2 regions of the Synechococcus sp. L2F genome follow, and region 1 is predicted to be linked to the other one. Evidence: riboswitches for the same ligand, from Rfam matches in the RefSeq annotation. Region 1 holds a riboswitch; the other holds the start of a gene.
What was found. A riboswitch is a leader RNA that binds a small molecule or an ion and turns the genes downstream of it on or off. The one in region 1 is predicted to bind cobalamin.
Positions count from the first base shown of each region.

Region 1 (7,087 bases):
CCGAAAGCATGCGGGCCACGTAGTACGAGTTGACGACGCCAACCGCGCACTCACCCCGGGCGACGGCACGGGCCAGGGGGGTGTCCGAGGTGAAAAACGGCTGCTTCACGTTGGCCACCATGCCGCGCACCCAGTTGCCTGCGGTCGCGTCGCCGCGCAGGATCATCTGGCTGGCCACCAACGACTGGTTGTAGGGGCTCTTGCGGTCGCGCAGGCAGAGCTTGCCCTTGAGGGCCGGCTTGGCCAGATCGGCGTAGGTGCGAATCGTGTTGGGATTCACCAGCTTCGGGTTGACCACCACCGCGCGCACCCGGCGGGTGAGGCCGTACCAGCGCCCCTGGGAGTCGCGCAGGTTGGCGGGCACATCGCGCTGCAGGGCTGCGGAGCGGCTGGGCTGGAACAGGCCCTGGTCGGTGGCGGTGTCGAGGCGGGCGGCATCCACCAGCACGAGCACATCGGCCGGGCTGTTGCGACCTTCACTCTTGAGGCGCTCGATGATGGCGTCGTCCTTGGCTTCCAGCACGTTCACCTTGATGCCTGTGCGGGCGGTGAACTGGCGGTAGAGCTCTTTGTCCGTGTTGTAGTGGCGGCCCGAGTACACCCCGATTTCAACGGGTTTGCGGTTGGGCGCCTGTTGCGCCAGGCCGGCACCAACGGCGGTGGCGATCGAAACAACCGTGAGACCGGCAGCAGCCAGCCTCACGGTGGCGGAAGAGATCCGTTTCATCCAGGAGATGGAGCGCCCGATGGCGCGAATGCAACATCTGGAGCGTAGGAATCAGGGTTTAGCTACCCACGTCGAAAGGGTGCGACCGGAAGTAACAAATGTGACCCGAAGAAAGACGGTTGGATCAGTGGATGGGGGAAACAACCAGGAACGAGAACCGCTCAGGCCGCTTGTCTGTCGTGGCTGGGGCATGAGAAGCGGGCTCTGCCCTGTGGAATGGCAAGCCAGAAAGATTCCCCGCAGGCAAGGCAACCCAAAGAAAAAGCGACCATCAGCAGGGCTGACGATCGCTGATGGCGAGATAGAGGGAAGCGTTCAGCGGCTGGGGCGGACCCGGACTGGAACGAGAGCCGGCTGCATCAGACCGCCGCCGGAATTGTCGTCATCGGAGTCGGTGGTGAGCCAGAAGGCCAGGCCGAACAGGGCGATGACGCCGGTGAAAAGCAGAAGTTCGACCATGGCACCCAACCGGTATCCAGCAACGTTAGCCAGAACCTGAGGGCTGACTGTGTCGATGACTGCGATTGGTGCTCAGCTCAGGGGGCGCCGGCGCCGGCGAGCAGACCGATCGGCCCCAGGGCCAGCAGCGCACCCACCACGGTGAGCAGAACGGCAAGACGCACGGTCCAGGCGGTGCCAAGCCGGCGCAGCAACAGGAACGTGACCCCCACGGTGAGGCCGGAGGCCAGCAGGGCTCCAGCCCACCAGCTGCTGGCACCGCTGGCTTCATGGCCGTGCAGCATGGCGTGGATCGCCACCGCCACCATCACCACGGTGCCGGCCGCAGGAATGGAAGGAGGGTGGCCAGAGCGGCGGCTCATCAGGATCAGCACACCCAGACCCGAAACCGCCAGTGCCGCCAGCAGCTCAGCCACGGGCAGGCCGCCGCCGCTGACACCGAAGAACGCCCCGATCACGGCACCGGCCAGGGCGAACAGCAGGAGCTGGGCACTCACGAACGACGAGGCCGCACCCACGCCCACCAGCAGGAAGAGGTGGTCGAGGCCGGTGAGGGGATGGCTGAAGCCACCCGCCAGGCCGGCTCCGGCCAGGCCGTGGGCGGAGGCGGGCAGGGTGCCCAGCAGGCTGAGGCCAAGACCGGCGCAGCCGGCCAGCACCAGATCTCGGCCTGACGAGGACTTGAGGGAAGCGAAGGGCATGGTGAACTCCGGTCCGCGCCGGGGATTGAAGGGGGAGGAGCAGGGGCGAGCGTTCTGGCTGAGGGCCCACCTGTTGATGGGGCCCATCACAGCTGCGGGACAGCGCCGGAGTGACCACCACGCCTTCGGACAAGGGTGATGCTGGCACCGGACTTTCCTCGTTGCCTCACCGGGGTGCGCACCGGCAAACCACTGCGGGGTCAGTATGAAGCCAGTCCCGCCGCCCGGGAGTTCAACGGCAACCTTTGGATGCGGGGCCTCAGGTTGAAGGGCTGTCTGGCGAAGAGCGTCAGGAAAAGCCCTTGCCGGCCGCACCGCTGGCGACGCAGGCCCGCAGCTGACGGCGCAGCTTGTCGTGATCGAGCTCCTTGCCGATCAGCACCAGCTGGTTCTTGCGCGGTCCTTTCCAGTCGGTGTCGTCGATCGAGAAGCGCTTGCCCGCCAGGTGGAACACATGGCGCCGCTCGCTTTCGCTGAACCAGAGGATTCCCTTGGCCCGAAACACCCCGGCCGGCATCTGGTTGTCGAGGAAGTTCTGGAACTTGCGCAACGAGAAAGGCCCCTCGGCAGCGAAGGAGAGCGAGGTGAAGCCTTCGATCGCCAGATGGTCGGCGGCATGGACACCGTCGCCATGGGCGTGATCGTGATCGTGGCTGTGGTCATGGCCATGGCTGCTGTGGTCGTGGACGTGGTCGTGGTCGTGGACGCACTGGCCATGGTCGTGGTCGCAGGCGCTGTGGTCAGCGGTGTGGTCAGCGGCAGTGGCGTGGGTTGCGGCGGCACCCTCGGCCGCGCCGGCGCTGTGGGCATGGCTGTGGCCGTGTTCGTGATCGTGATCGTGGTCATGGCCGTGGTCGTGGCTGTGCGCCTTGGCCTCGCCGGCCTGGTCCGCCACCACCCGATCGGACTCGAACAGCCCCACGCTCAGCAGCAACGGCAGCGGCACCTGCCCGCTGACCGAGCGCAGGATGCGCGCGTCCTTCTTCAGCTCGCGCAGGCGTGATTCCACCTCCACCAGCCGCTCCTCCGCCACCAGATCGGTCTTGTTGAGCAGCAGGATGTCGCCATAAATCACCTGGGCGCGCCCCACCTCGCTCGCCATGGTGGAGTCGTCAAAGTTCTCCGCATCGATCAAGGTGATGATCGAATCGAGCCGGGTGGTGTCGCGCAGCTCGCTGCCGAGGAAGGTCATCGCCACCGGCAGCGGATCGGCGAGGCCGGTGGTTTCCACCACCAGGTAGTCGACCGGATCGGGGCGATCGAGGATGCGCTCCACCGCCTCCAGCAGTTCGCCGTTGATCGAGCAGCAGATGCAACCGTTGCTCAGCTCCACCATGTCGTCGCCGGTGGCGATGATCAGGTCGTTGTCGATGCCGATCTCACCGAACTCATTCACCAGGACGGCGGTCTTGATGCCGTCCTGGTTGCTGAGGATGTGATTCAGCAGGGTGGTTTTGCCGGCGCCGAGAAAGCCGGTGAGGATCGTCACCGGCAGGCTGGTGATGCCGGCCTCCGCCATGGCGGGGATGGGCACCGTCGCAGGGCCGTCGGCGCGGAGATTGGTGGCGTGGAGATCACTGGCGGTGCTGGTCATGGCGATGGCGGCCAGGGCGGAGCTGATCCCACCAGTCTGGCGCCTGGCCTCTGCGAGCTGGCTCGCTGATGCGGCCGGTTGCAGGCTGGCAAGCGGCCAGGGCGCGGCCAGGAAGCTGCCGCTTCTACGCCTGACGCGGCGCGATCACGACTGGGCGTGGCAGGGTTGGGAGGAGCCCCGTGCGGGCCGCCCCCACAGGCGGCCACCCTCCAGGCGCAGCTCTGTTCGGAGGCCCGGCGACGATGAAGTTCAAGGACTACTACGCCGCCCTGGAGCTGGAGCGCGACGCCGATGGCGACGCGATCAAGAAGGCCTACCGGAGGCTGGCCCGCCGCACCCACCCGGACGTGGCCAAGGAGCCCGGTGCCGAGGAGCGCTTCAAGGAGATCAGCGAGGCCTACCAGACACTTTCCGATCCCGAGAAGCGCCAGGCCTACGACGACCTGGGCCGCCATGGCAGCGGGGAAGACTTCAGCCCACCGCCCGACTGGGAGAGCCGCTTCCGGCGGGAGGGCGGCCAGCCGGCCGGTCAGGACGTGGATCTGGCCGATCTGTTCGAGCAGATGGGCTTTGGCGTTTCTGGCGGCGCCGGTGGGTTTGGTGGCGGTTTCGGTAGCTCCGGCGGTTTCGGCCAACAGGCTGGCGGCTTCCCGGTCCGCGGCCAGGACCTGGAGGTGACCACGGAACTGACGCTGGAGCAGGCGGCCCAGGGCACCGAGGTGGCGTTCACGCTCAGCGTTCCCAGCCGCCGCGCCGACGGCGGCATGGCGCGGGAACCCCGCTCCGGCGCGATCCGGGTGCCGCGCGGTGTGGCCGATGGCGAGCGGCTGCGGGTGCCGGGCCGTGGGGGCCCCGGCCTCGGCGGCGGCCCGGCCGGTGATCTGTTCCTGGAGATCCGGCTCAAGCCACACCCCCGGTTTCGCCCCGTGGGCCACGACCTCTACCTGGAGCTGCCGATCGCCCCCTGGGAGGCAGCACTGGGCGCTGAGATCGAGCTGCCCACGCTCGCTGGCACAGCGCGGGTGACCGTGCGGCCGGGCATGCGCAACGGCCAGAAGCTGCGGCTGGCGGGCAAGGGTCTGCCACGGCGCAAGGAGGGCGCCGGCGATCTTTACGGTGTGATCCAGATCGTGATGCCGGAGCAGATCGGCGATCGCGAACGGGAGCTCTACCGCGAGCTGGCCGAAGCCTCCGCATTCAACCCCCGTCCATCGTTCGAAGGAGCCGCCACCCATGGCTGACGATCCGCTGATTCCCGCCGACGACGACAGCCCGGTGGCACTCGAGGAGTTGCTGGCGGCCTCCGGCCTGGCCCATGAAGAGGTGAGCGAACTGGTCCAGTTCGGTGTGTTCCAGCTCACCGGCACGGGCACCTCCTGGTGCTTCCATGCCCGCACCCTCACGCTGGCCCGCCGCGCCGCCCGCCTGCGCGACGACTTCGGCCTCAACGTGCCCGGCATGGCCCTGGCCCTCACCTACCTCGAACGCATCGAGGCACTGGAAGCGCGGCTGCGGGAACTGGAGTGCCAGCTGCCGCGCTGAGATGGGGCCGCTGCAGCCACTCCATGGCCCCCTCGCTAGCCAGTGCATCAGACCAGGACGGCCATCCTGAACACAGAGTCAGCCCACAGCCTCCAAACCCCCGGATCAGAACCGGAAGGTGGTTTTCACCAGGCCACCCAGTTGGTTGAAGGTCTCGCCGGAGGGAGTGTCCTGGCCCAGGGGCCGGCTGAGATAGAAGAGGGCGGGCGTCACGGAGATGTTGTCGCTCACCTGGAACTTGTACCACCACTCCCACACGACATTGCCGTCGTTGGGGGAGTCGCTGCCTTCAAGGGCCGTGGCGAAGACCGGCTGGCCCACGGCCATGCCGAGGGCATTCCCCTTCACGAACACATCGCTCCACTCCAGCCCCACCATCCACGACTGACTGGTGCGCACATCGCCATCCACCTCCTGGCCGTCGTACGACGTGGAGTTGATGCCCCAGCCGGCACTGATCGATGGCGCCCAGCCGGAGCTGGACGGCTGCCAGTAGCCACTGAGGCCGATGGCATTGGTGCTGCTGCTGGGGTTCTCGAAGGCGAGGGCGGTGATGGGCGTGGTGCCGGGCACCCCCACCCCTGACTGGATGTAGCTGTAGATCGCAGCCACGGCCCATTGCTCCTGCGCATAACCGATCTGCACGGTGCCGGTACCGGCGCTGGCGCTGGTACCGATGCCGCCCTCGCTCGGATTGCCGCCGTTGCCGTTGGCGGCCACGTAGTTGGCGCTCACACTGAAGCCACCGTTCTGCCACCAGAGGCCGGCGCCGGGGCCGAGGTTCTTGTTGTAAGCCGCCGGTGCACCGTTGAGGGTGAGCGCGTTCAGGATCGTGTCGCTGGGGTACACGCTCGGCCACAGGGCGAGCATGTCTTCCTGACCGACGCGGCCACCGAGGGTGGCGGTGAAGCCGCTGCCGAGCGGGAATTGATAGAAGAGCTTGTCGATCGCCACCACATCGCCGCAGTCGGCGTTGTCGCCGCAATCCTCCTGGAACGCCACTTCCAGGGTGGAGAGGCCGCCGGTGGGGCCGGCGCCGCCGAAGGCGCTGTCGGCGAAATTGCCGGCCCGCAGGATCGTGCGCAGCAGATCCTTGCCGCTGAAGCTGGTGTCGAAGCTGAGCTGGAGGTCGTAGCTGAAGGTGGTGGCGCCCACCTCCTGGCGGACCGCCCCTGTTGGAGCACTGCCGCCGAAGGCATTCGCCCCGAGCACGAAGGTGGCCTGGCCGCTCAGCTTGGTGGTGGTGGAGAACTGGCTGGCTTCCAGCTCGCCGACTTTGGCTTCGAGGCCATCCACCCGGCCCTTGAGCACGGCCAGTTCAGCTTCGAATTCCTTGAGCAGGCGGCGCAGCTCGTCGGTGACCTCGGTGATGCGGTCGAGGCAGGCGTTGAGCAGAGCAGCGGCTTCCCAGCGGCTGAGGGCCTGCTTGCCGCGAAAGGTGCCGTCGGGGTAGCCGGCGACGCAGCCGTAGCGCTCGATCAGGTTGGAGAGCGCCTGATAGGCCCACTCGGTGGGCTGAACATCAGAAAACTGATTGATGCTGGTGACCTGATCGGCGCTGAGGCCATCGGCGGCCTGGCCAGCGGCATAGCGCTGGATGCCCTCCAGGTTGAGCTCCGCCGCGCTGGCGCCAACGGGTGCCAGCGGCGCCAGCAGACCGAGGGCGGCAGGAACGATCAGGCGAAGCAGAGGCTGGGTCATGGAGGGCTGGGGGCAAGGTGAATGATGCGAAAAAGATAATCGTTATCAAAGCTCTTAGGACTGATCGTGGCCGGTTGCCCTGCCGACCAGTCCAGCCTTGGGGTATCCGCTGCTGATTCCGTCCCGGCAACCACTGTGCGAATCAGCGACTGCTGTCTCAGTCATCGCCATCGTCGTCATCGTTTCCTTTGCGTTTCTCGCCCCCATCACGGTCGTCGTCGCTGTCATCGCGGCTGTCTCGCTCTTCGCTGGCGTCGTCGCGGCCCGGGTTCTGAGGCACCAGAAAGCCAGGGATGAATCCACAACCCGTGGTCGCAGCGATTAGCACCCCGGCGATGAATGAAAGGCTGAGGCGGGATCCGG
Region 1 is NZ_JAGQBP010000001.1:398,374-405,460, forward strand. It holds gene KBZ19_RS01920 (extracellular solute-binding protein) at 1-727, opposite strand, end outside; gene KBZ19_RS01925 (hypothetical protein) at 1,043-1,186, opposite strand; gene KBZ19_RS01930 (HupE/UreJ family protein) at 1,264-1,887, opposite strand; cobalamin riboswitch at 1,914-2,096, opposite strand; gene KBZ19_RS01935 (GTP-binding protein) at 2,177-3,406, opposite strand; gene KBZ19_RS01940 (DnaJ C-terminal domain-containing protein) at 3,724-4,722, shown strand; gene KBZ19_RS01945 (chaperone modulator CbpM) at 4,715-5,023, shown strand; gene KBZ19_RS01950 (iron uptake porin) at 5,129-6,724, opposite strand; gene KBZ19_RS01955 (hypothetical protein) at 6,882-7,087, opposite strand, start outside.

Region 2 (7,087 bases), on a different contig from region 1:
AGCTTCCGCCACGACGGCAAGGGCGTGGTGGAGATGCAGCGACCAGCCGGCAGCTGGGAGACGGTGAAGGCCCGCTGGAGCGAGGATCAGGCCCTCTGCTGGGACGGCATCTGTGCCCAGGGGGACATCCCCCTGGACTGAACCGACCATCGGATTTGGTCGGCTGGAAGATTTGGTCAGCTGGAAGTGGATGGCACACCTGGGAAGGCTGTGAATGGATCACAGACAAGCCGCCATCAAATGGATCGCAGGCAGGCCGCCTGAGCTTGGCTGCGAGCCTGCTCAGACCCGGCTGGCGCTGACCTGCCTGCGTCGGGTGCCTTCGATCGCCTGCAGCAGCAAGCTGCGCTCGACACGCAGCCCGAGCGCCACCAGCTCAAGCCGACCCTCGTGGGGGCTGCCAGGGGAGCCAATCTCCCTGGGTGCGGGGGCTATCGGGCCTGCGGGGGCTGCCCTCTGTGCGTCGTGGTCCTCGTACCAGCAATCGAGCCGCGGGCCAACCGCCTGGATCTGCAGAGGCCGTCGTTTGCCGGGCTGAATCAGCCAGCCCTTGAGGCGCAGCAGGGCCTGGTGCTGGATCTGCTCCAGGAGCGTGGCTTCAAGGGCCTCACGATCGAAGGAGCCAGCGAGCTGAATCGCCACCGATTGCATGGGCACGTGGGTGTGGTCGTGGTGCTCGTGGTTGTGATGATCGTGATCGTGATCGTGGTCGTGGGAGGCCTCGCCATGGGGGCCAGGAGCCGGCGCGACGGCTGGGCGCTCCAGGCCCAGCAGCAGCTCGGGCGGCACCTGACCGCGCTGCATTGGCAACACCTGGGCGCCGGGGCGGCAGGAGGCCTGAAGGCGCCCGCGCACCCGGTCCAGCTCTGCAGGCGTGAGGCGGTCGCCGCGGCTCACCAGCACCAGATCGGCCGCCCGCAACTGGTCCTCGAACAGCTCCTCCAGGTCGGAGAGGTGATCAAGGCTGGGGTCGGCGGCCCGCTGCCGCTCAAGCGCGGCGGGGTCGGCCACCACACTGCCGCCGGCCAGCGCTTCACCATCCACCACCGTCACCACGCCGTTGACGCGGGTGCGGGTGCGGATGTCAGGCCACTGGAAGGCCTGCACCAGGGGCTCGGGCAGCGCCAGGCCGCTGGTTTCCACCACGATGCCGTCGAGGCGGTCGGCGGACGCCAGCAGCTTCTGCATCGTCGGCAGAAAATCGTCCTGGACGGTGCAGCAGAGGCAGCCATTGGCGAGCTCCACCAGCCGGCCATCGAGCTCCTCCTCCGGGCAGAAGCCGCAGCTGCGCAGCAGGTCACCGTCGATGCCCACTTCGCCGAATTCATTCACGAGCACCGCCAGGCGCAGGCCGCTGGTGGTGAGCAGATGGCGCAGCAAGGTGGTTTTGCCCGCGCCGAGGAAGCCGGTCACCACGGTGACGGGCAGACGCCGTTGCATGGAGGCTGTCATCTCAGGGCACCAACGCGGACCAGGCGAACGTGGAGCCGACGCCGATCAGCACGCCGGCCGCCAGCATCAACCGCGCCGGAGCGAGGCCCGCGCGCCAGCGCTGCACCAACGTGAGCGCCAGCCACAGCAGGGCGCCCTGGCTGATCAGCAGGCCCAGCAGATACCAAACCACGGAGGCGGGCTGCCAGCCGCTCACGGCATCACTGAGCACATAGCCGTGCAGGGCGAAAGCGGGCAGCAGGGTCCAGACAGGCAGCCGCTGGATCACCACCAGCCCCACCACCACCAGCGACAGCGCCACCAGCGCTTCGGCGCCAGGCAGGGCGGGCAGCAGCAGGCCAAGGCCGGTGGCCGTAAGACCCACGGCCAGCAGAGCAAGCACCCAGCGCAGGCGCTGCACCAGGCCCACCAGGCCGAGCGCCAGCAGAAACAGCAGGTGATCCGGACCCAGCAGCGGATGACCGATGCCGCTGAGCAGACCCGCCAGCGGGCCCTCCTTCAGGGCGAAGGTTTCCATCAGGTGGTGGGCAGCTGCGGGGGTGGCCAGCAGTGGCACGAGCAGCAGCGGGACGACCAGGAGTGGCGCGAGCTGCAGGGCGCCAGACAACAGCAGAGGGCTGGCTGGCTGGGCCGCACGACGGCCTGGGCCAGCAGCCCGGGGTTGAAGAAACATGGCTCGACCGGTCCTCGCCGGAACTGGATGGGTTGAAACGCCGGCGGGTGTTCTGACTGGCCCTGCCACGAGGACTCGCGGAACAGGCTTCACAGTTGCGGGACAGCGCCGGAATCGCACCGGACTTTCCCCCTTGCCTCCAAGGGATGGATCCCCTGGAACCGGCGAGCCAATCTACCGGCAGCCGAGGCTTTCAACCGTGCTGACGCCGGTGCGGGGATTGACGCCTGCGGCCCTGGCGCAGAGGGCTTTCTGCTGGGTCAGGTCGAGCACGGCGTCGCTGAAATCGGCCCCCTCGATCGTGGCCCCGGTGAAGCGGCTCTGCATGAGCATGGCGTTGCGGAGCACCGCACCGCTGAGGTCGGCGTTGTCGAAGCGGGTGGCGAAGGCGACGGCGTCTTCGAGGTCGGCGCCGCTGAGATTGCTGCCCTGCAGATCGCTGGAATTGAACACGGCACCGCGCAGGTTGGTGTCACTGAGGTCGAAGCCCTGCATCGACGCCTTCAGAAACTCCTGCTGCTGCAGGTTGCGGCCATGCATAGCGGGCTGCAGATCCTTCAGCGCCCGCTGGCCGCGCAGCTCCGGTGCCGTGATCGCCAGGGCCGGCGCCAGGGGGCCCACCAGACCCAGCCAGGCGACCGTGACCACCAGCAGGGCAAGCAGGGAGCTGAGCCAACCGGGGCGAGTGAAGGGGGGCAAGAACACACGTACCGTGGGCCCTCAAGTTATGGCAGCCACGGCCGCGGCGCGATCGACATGAGCATGTCCCTGCGGGTGGTGGTGCCGCCCCATCCCCTGATCGGTCACTGGTTGACCCTGCTGCGTGACCAGGACACGCCCCCCTCTCTGTTCGGCACCGCCATGGCCGAGCTGGGCCGCTGGCTCACCTATGAAGCCGTGCGCGACTGGCTGCCCCATCAGCGGGTGACGGTGCAGACACCGCTGGCCAGCACCGAAGGCAGCGTGGTGGACGGCAGCGTGCCCCTGCTGGCGGTGCCGATCCTGCGGGCGGGCCTGGGGCTGTGGCAGGGGGCCCAGGCCGTGCTGCCCACGGCCCGGGTCGCCCACGTGGGCCTGCGCCGCAATGAAGCTGATGCCAGGGCCTCCTGGTACTACGACGCGCTGCCCGAAACAATCGGCCCCCAGGTGGGGGTGCTGGTGTTCGATCCGATGGTGGCCACCGCCGGCAGCCTGGTGCAGGTGCTGGAACGGCTCGAGAGCAAAGGGGTGAGCGGTGACCGGCTGCGGGTGATCACGGCCCTGGCGGCCCGGCCCGGGCTCAACACCCTGGGGCAGCGCTTCCCCCACCTCACCCTCTACACCGCCTGCATCGACGCTGACCTGGATGCCGACTTCCGCATCGTCCCGGGCCTCGGCGATGCCGGTGATCGTTTGTTCGGCACCCCGGCGGCGGCCATTCCCTGATGCCTGCAGCAGGCGCGGCTCCAGCCCTCCTCTGTCGTGCTCGGCCAGACCGTGGCGCCCAGGCCCAGACCTAGGCTCACGGGCCATTGCTCCCCTGGCATGGGACTGGCTGTCGCCGCTTCACCGCCCCCGGCCCGTGCCCTCGGGCAGGAAGGTTCGCGTTCGTTGAGCGGCACCGTGCAGGTGCCGGGCGATAAGTCGATCTCCCACCGCGCGCTGCTGTTCGGGGCAATCGCCACCGGCGAAACCCGCATCGATGGCTTGCTGCCTGCGGAGGATCCGCTCAGCACCGCCGCCTGCCTGCGCGCCATGGGGGTGACCATCAGCCCGATCGCAGCAGGGCAGCCGGTGATCGTGCAGGGGGTGGGCCTCGAAGGCCTGCGGGAACCCGACGACGTGCTGGATTGCGGCAATTCCGGCACCACCATGCGGCTGATCATGGGGCTGCTGGCGGGACGCAGCGGCTGCCACTTCGTGCTGAACGGCGATGCGTCCCTGCGCCAGCGGCCGATGGGAAGGGTGGCCGAACCGCTGGCCGCCATGGGCGCCCAGATCCGCGGCCGCGCCGGCGGCAAGCTGGCGCCGCTCTCGATCCAGGGAAGCGCGCTGCATGGGGCCGTGCTGGGCACCCCGATCGCCTCGGCCCAGGTGAAGTCGGCGATCCTGCTGGCGGGTCTCACCGCCACCGGTCCCACCAGCGTGATCGAACCGGCCCGCTCCCGCGATCACAGCGAGCGGATGCTGCGTGGCTTCGGCGCCGACATCGAGATCGGCGGCGACTCCGGCCGGCACGTGCGGCTGACGCCGGGCCGGGAGCTGGTGGGGCAGCCGGTGGAAGTGCCGGGCGACATCAGCTCGGCGGCCTTCTGGCTGGTGGCCGGGGCGATCACCCCAGGCGCCGACCTGACCGTGCGCAACGTGGGCCTCAACCCCACCCGCACCGGGGTGCTGGAGGTGCTCGAAGCCATGGGCGCCCGCATCGAGAGGCTGGAGCAGCGCCTGGTGGCGGGCGAGCCGGTGGGGGATCTGCGGGTGCGCTATGGGCCGTTGCAGGCCTTTGACATCGGCGGCGAGCTGATTCCGCGCCTGGTGGATGAAATCCCCGTGCTGGTGGTGGCCGCCTGCCGGGCCGAGGGCACCAGCCGGATCCGCGAAGCAGCTGAGCTGCGCGTCAAGGAAACCGATCGGCTCGCCGTGATGTGCCGCCAGCTGGGCGCGATGGGGGCACGGCTGGTGGAGCACCCCGACGGGCTCGACATCACCGGAGGGGTGGAGCTGCACGGCGCCGAGGTGGACAGCGAAACCGACCACCGGGTGGCGATGAGCCTGGCGGTGGCGGCCCAGGTGGCCATCGGTCCCACGCGGCTGCACCGCAGCGAAGCAGCGGCGGTGTCGTACCCCGGCTTCTGGGACGATCTGGCACGTCTGCAGGCCTGAAGCCCACCGGCGAAAGGGCAGCGGGGCGCCGGATAGATTCCCGCCAATTGCCGCCCCCCGCATGCTTGCCGTTGCCGTTCTGGCCGCCGGGAAGGGAACCCGCATGCGCAGCGACCTGCCCAAGGTGCTGCAGCCGCTGGCCGGTGCCACGCTGGTGGAGCGGGTGCTCCGCTGCTGCGACAGCCTCGAACCCGATCGGCGCCTGCTGATCGTGGGGCACCAGGCCGAGCGGGTGGAGGCGTCGCTGGCGGCCCACCACGGGCTGGAGTTCGTGCTGCAGCAGCCGCAGAACGGCACCGGCCATGCCGTGCAGCAGCTGCTGGAGCCGCTGCAGGGGTTCACGGGTGATCTGCTGGTGCTCAATGGAGATGTGCCGCTGCTGCGTCCGCAAACGCTGCGCCAGCTGCTCGACAGCCACCGGCGCGGTGGCGCCGCCGTGACCCTGCTGACAGCCCGGCTGGAGGATCCGAGCGGCTACGGCCGGGTGTTCGCGGACGAGGATGCACAGGTGAGCGCGATCGTGGAACACCGCGACTGCAATGCCGCCCAGCGGGACAACCCGCTCGTGAACGCCGGCATCTACTGCTTTGACTGGAGCCGCCTGGCGGCGGTGCTGCCCCAGCTCTCCAGCGACAACGACCAGGGCGAGCTCTACCTGACCGACACCGTGGCCCTGCTCGGCTCCGCCCAGCACCTGGAGGTGGAGGACAGCGCCGAGACCAACGGCATCAACGACCGCCTGCAGCTGGCCCAGTGCGAGCAGGTGCTGCAGGAGCGGCTGCGGCGGCACTGGATGGTGGAGGGTGTCACCTTCATCGATCCGGCCAGCTGCACGCTCAGCGACGCCACCCGCTTCGGGCGCGACGTGGTGGTGGAGCCACAGACCCACTTGCGCGGCGCCTGCCGGATCGGCGATGGCTGCCGGATCGGGCCAGGCTCCCTGCTGGAGAACGCCACACTCGGCAACGGAGTGGAGGTGCTGCTTTCGGTGGTACGCGAGGCCAGCATCGCTGATGGCTGCGCCATCGGGCCCTACGCCCAGCTGCGGCCCGGTACCGAGTTGGCGGCGGGCTGCCGGGTGGGGAACTTCGTGGAGATCAAGCAGAGCAGGCTGGGCGCCGGCTGCAAGGTGAACCACCTCAGCTACATCGGCGATGCGGAGCTGGGCGAGAACGTGAATGTGGGAGCCGGCACGATCACCGCCAACTACGACGGCGTGCGCAAGCACCGCACCGTGATCGGCGCCGGCAGCAAAACCGGTGCCAATTCCGTATTGGTGGCCCCGATCCGCCTGGGTGAGGGCGTCACCGTGGGGGCCGGCTCCACCCTTACCCGCGATGTTCCCGCCGGCTCCCTGGCTCTGGGCCGGGCCCGCCAGCTGGTGCGCGAGAACTGGCCGGGGCCTCAGGCCGGCGCCACGCCGGCGGCGCCGGCCAGCTGAGCCGCCAGCAGCGGGATCGCCCGCTCCAGGGCCACGCCACGGCTGGCCTTGAGCAGCAACTGATCGCCCGGTTGCAGCCACCCCAGCAGCGCCTCGGCCGCCTCAGCCGGGCTCTGCACGCGAGCCAGCCGCGGCAGGCCACTGGCCGCCTCCTGCATGGCGGCGCCCATGGCACCACCATCCACGATCACCAGCCCATCCAGCTGCAGGTCCGCAGCACGGCGTGCCACGGCGCGGTGGAGCGCCTCGCTCTGCTCGCCCAGCTCCAGCATCGTGCCGAGAGCAGCAAAGCGGCGTCCCGGCTGGGCCGCCAGCAGATCGAGGGCCGCCAGCACCGCTTCGGGGGAGGCGTTGTAGGTCTCGTCGAGCACCTGTACAGCGCCGAGCTGCAGACGGCGGCTGCGGCCACCGGGCACCTCCACCTGGAGGGCCTGCAGCTGATCGCCCCGCACGCCGAGCTCCAGGGCCACCGCCAGGGCAAGCAGCAGGTTCCGGGCATTGTGGCGCCCGGGCAGAGGCAGCGGCACCCGAAACTCCGTTGGAGAAGGGTCAGTGGAAGCCTCGCCAATGGAAGCTCCCTCAGCTGAAGCAACAGGAGCAGGAGCGGGAGCGGCAGTGCTTGCAGCGGCGCCGGGGCCGGCAAGCAGCTGCAGCCAGGC
Region 2 is NZ_JAGQBP010000003.1:225,193-232,279, reverse strand. It holds gene KBZ19_RS10260 (hypothetical protein) at 1-141, shown strand, start outside; gene cobW (cobalamin biosynthesis protein CobW) at 283-1,452, opposite strand; gene KBZ19_RS10250 (HupE/UreJ family protein) at 1,454-2,059, opposite strand; cobalamin riboswitch at 2,150-2,306, opposite strand; gene KBZ19_RS10245 (pentapeptide repeat-containing protein) at 2,300-2,830, opposite strand; gene upp (uracil phosphoribosyltransferase) at 2,882-3,550, shown strand; gene aroA (3-phosphoshikimate 1-carboxyvinyltransferase) at 3,650-4,987, shown strand; gene glmU (bifunctional UDP-N-acetylglucosamine diphosphorylase/glucosamine-1-phosphate N-acetyltransferase GlmU) at 5,049-6,428, shown strand; gene murF (UDP-N-acetylmuramoyl-tripeptide--D-alanyl-D-alanine ligase) at 6,392-7,087, opposite strand, start outside.
Region 2: it holds a riboswitch for cobalamin, as region 1 does, so the genes downstream of both, KBZ19_RS10250 (HupE/UreJ family protein) here and KBZ19_RS01930 (HupE/UreJ family protein) in region 1, are expected to answer to the same signal.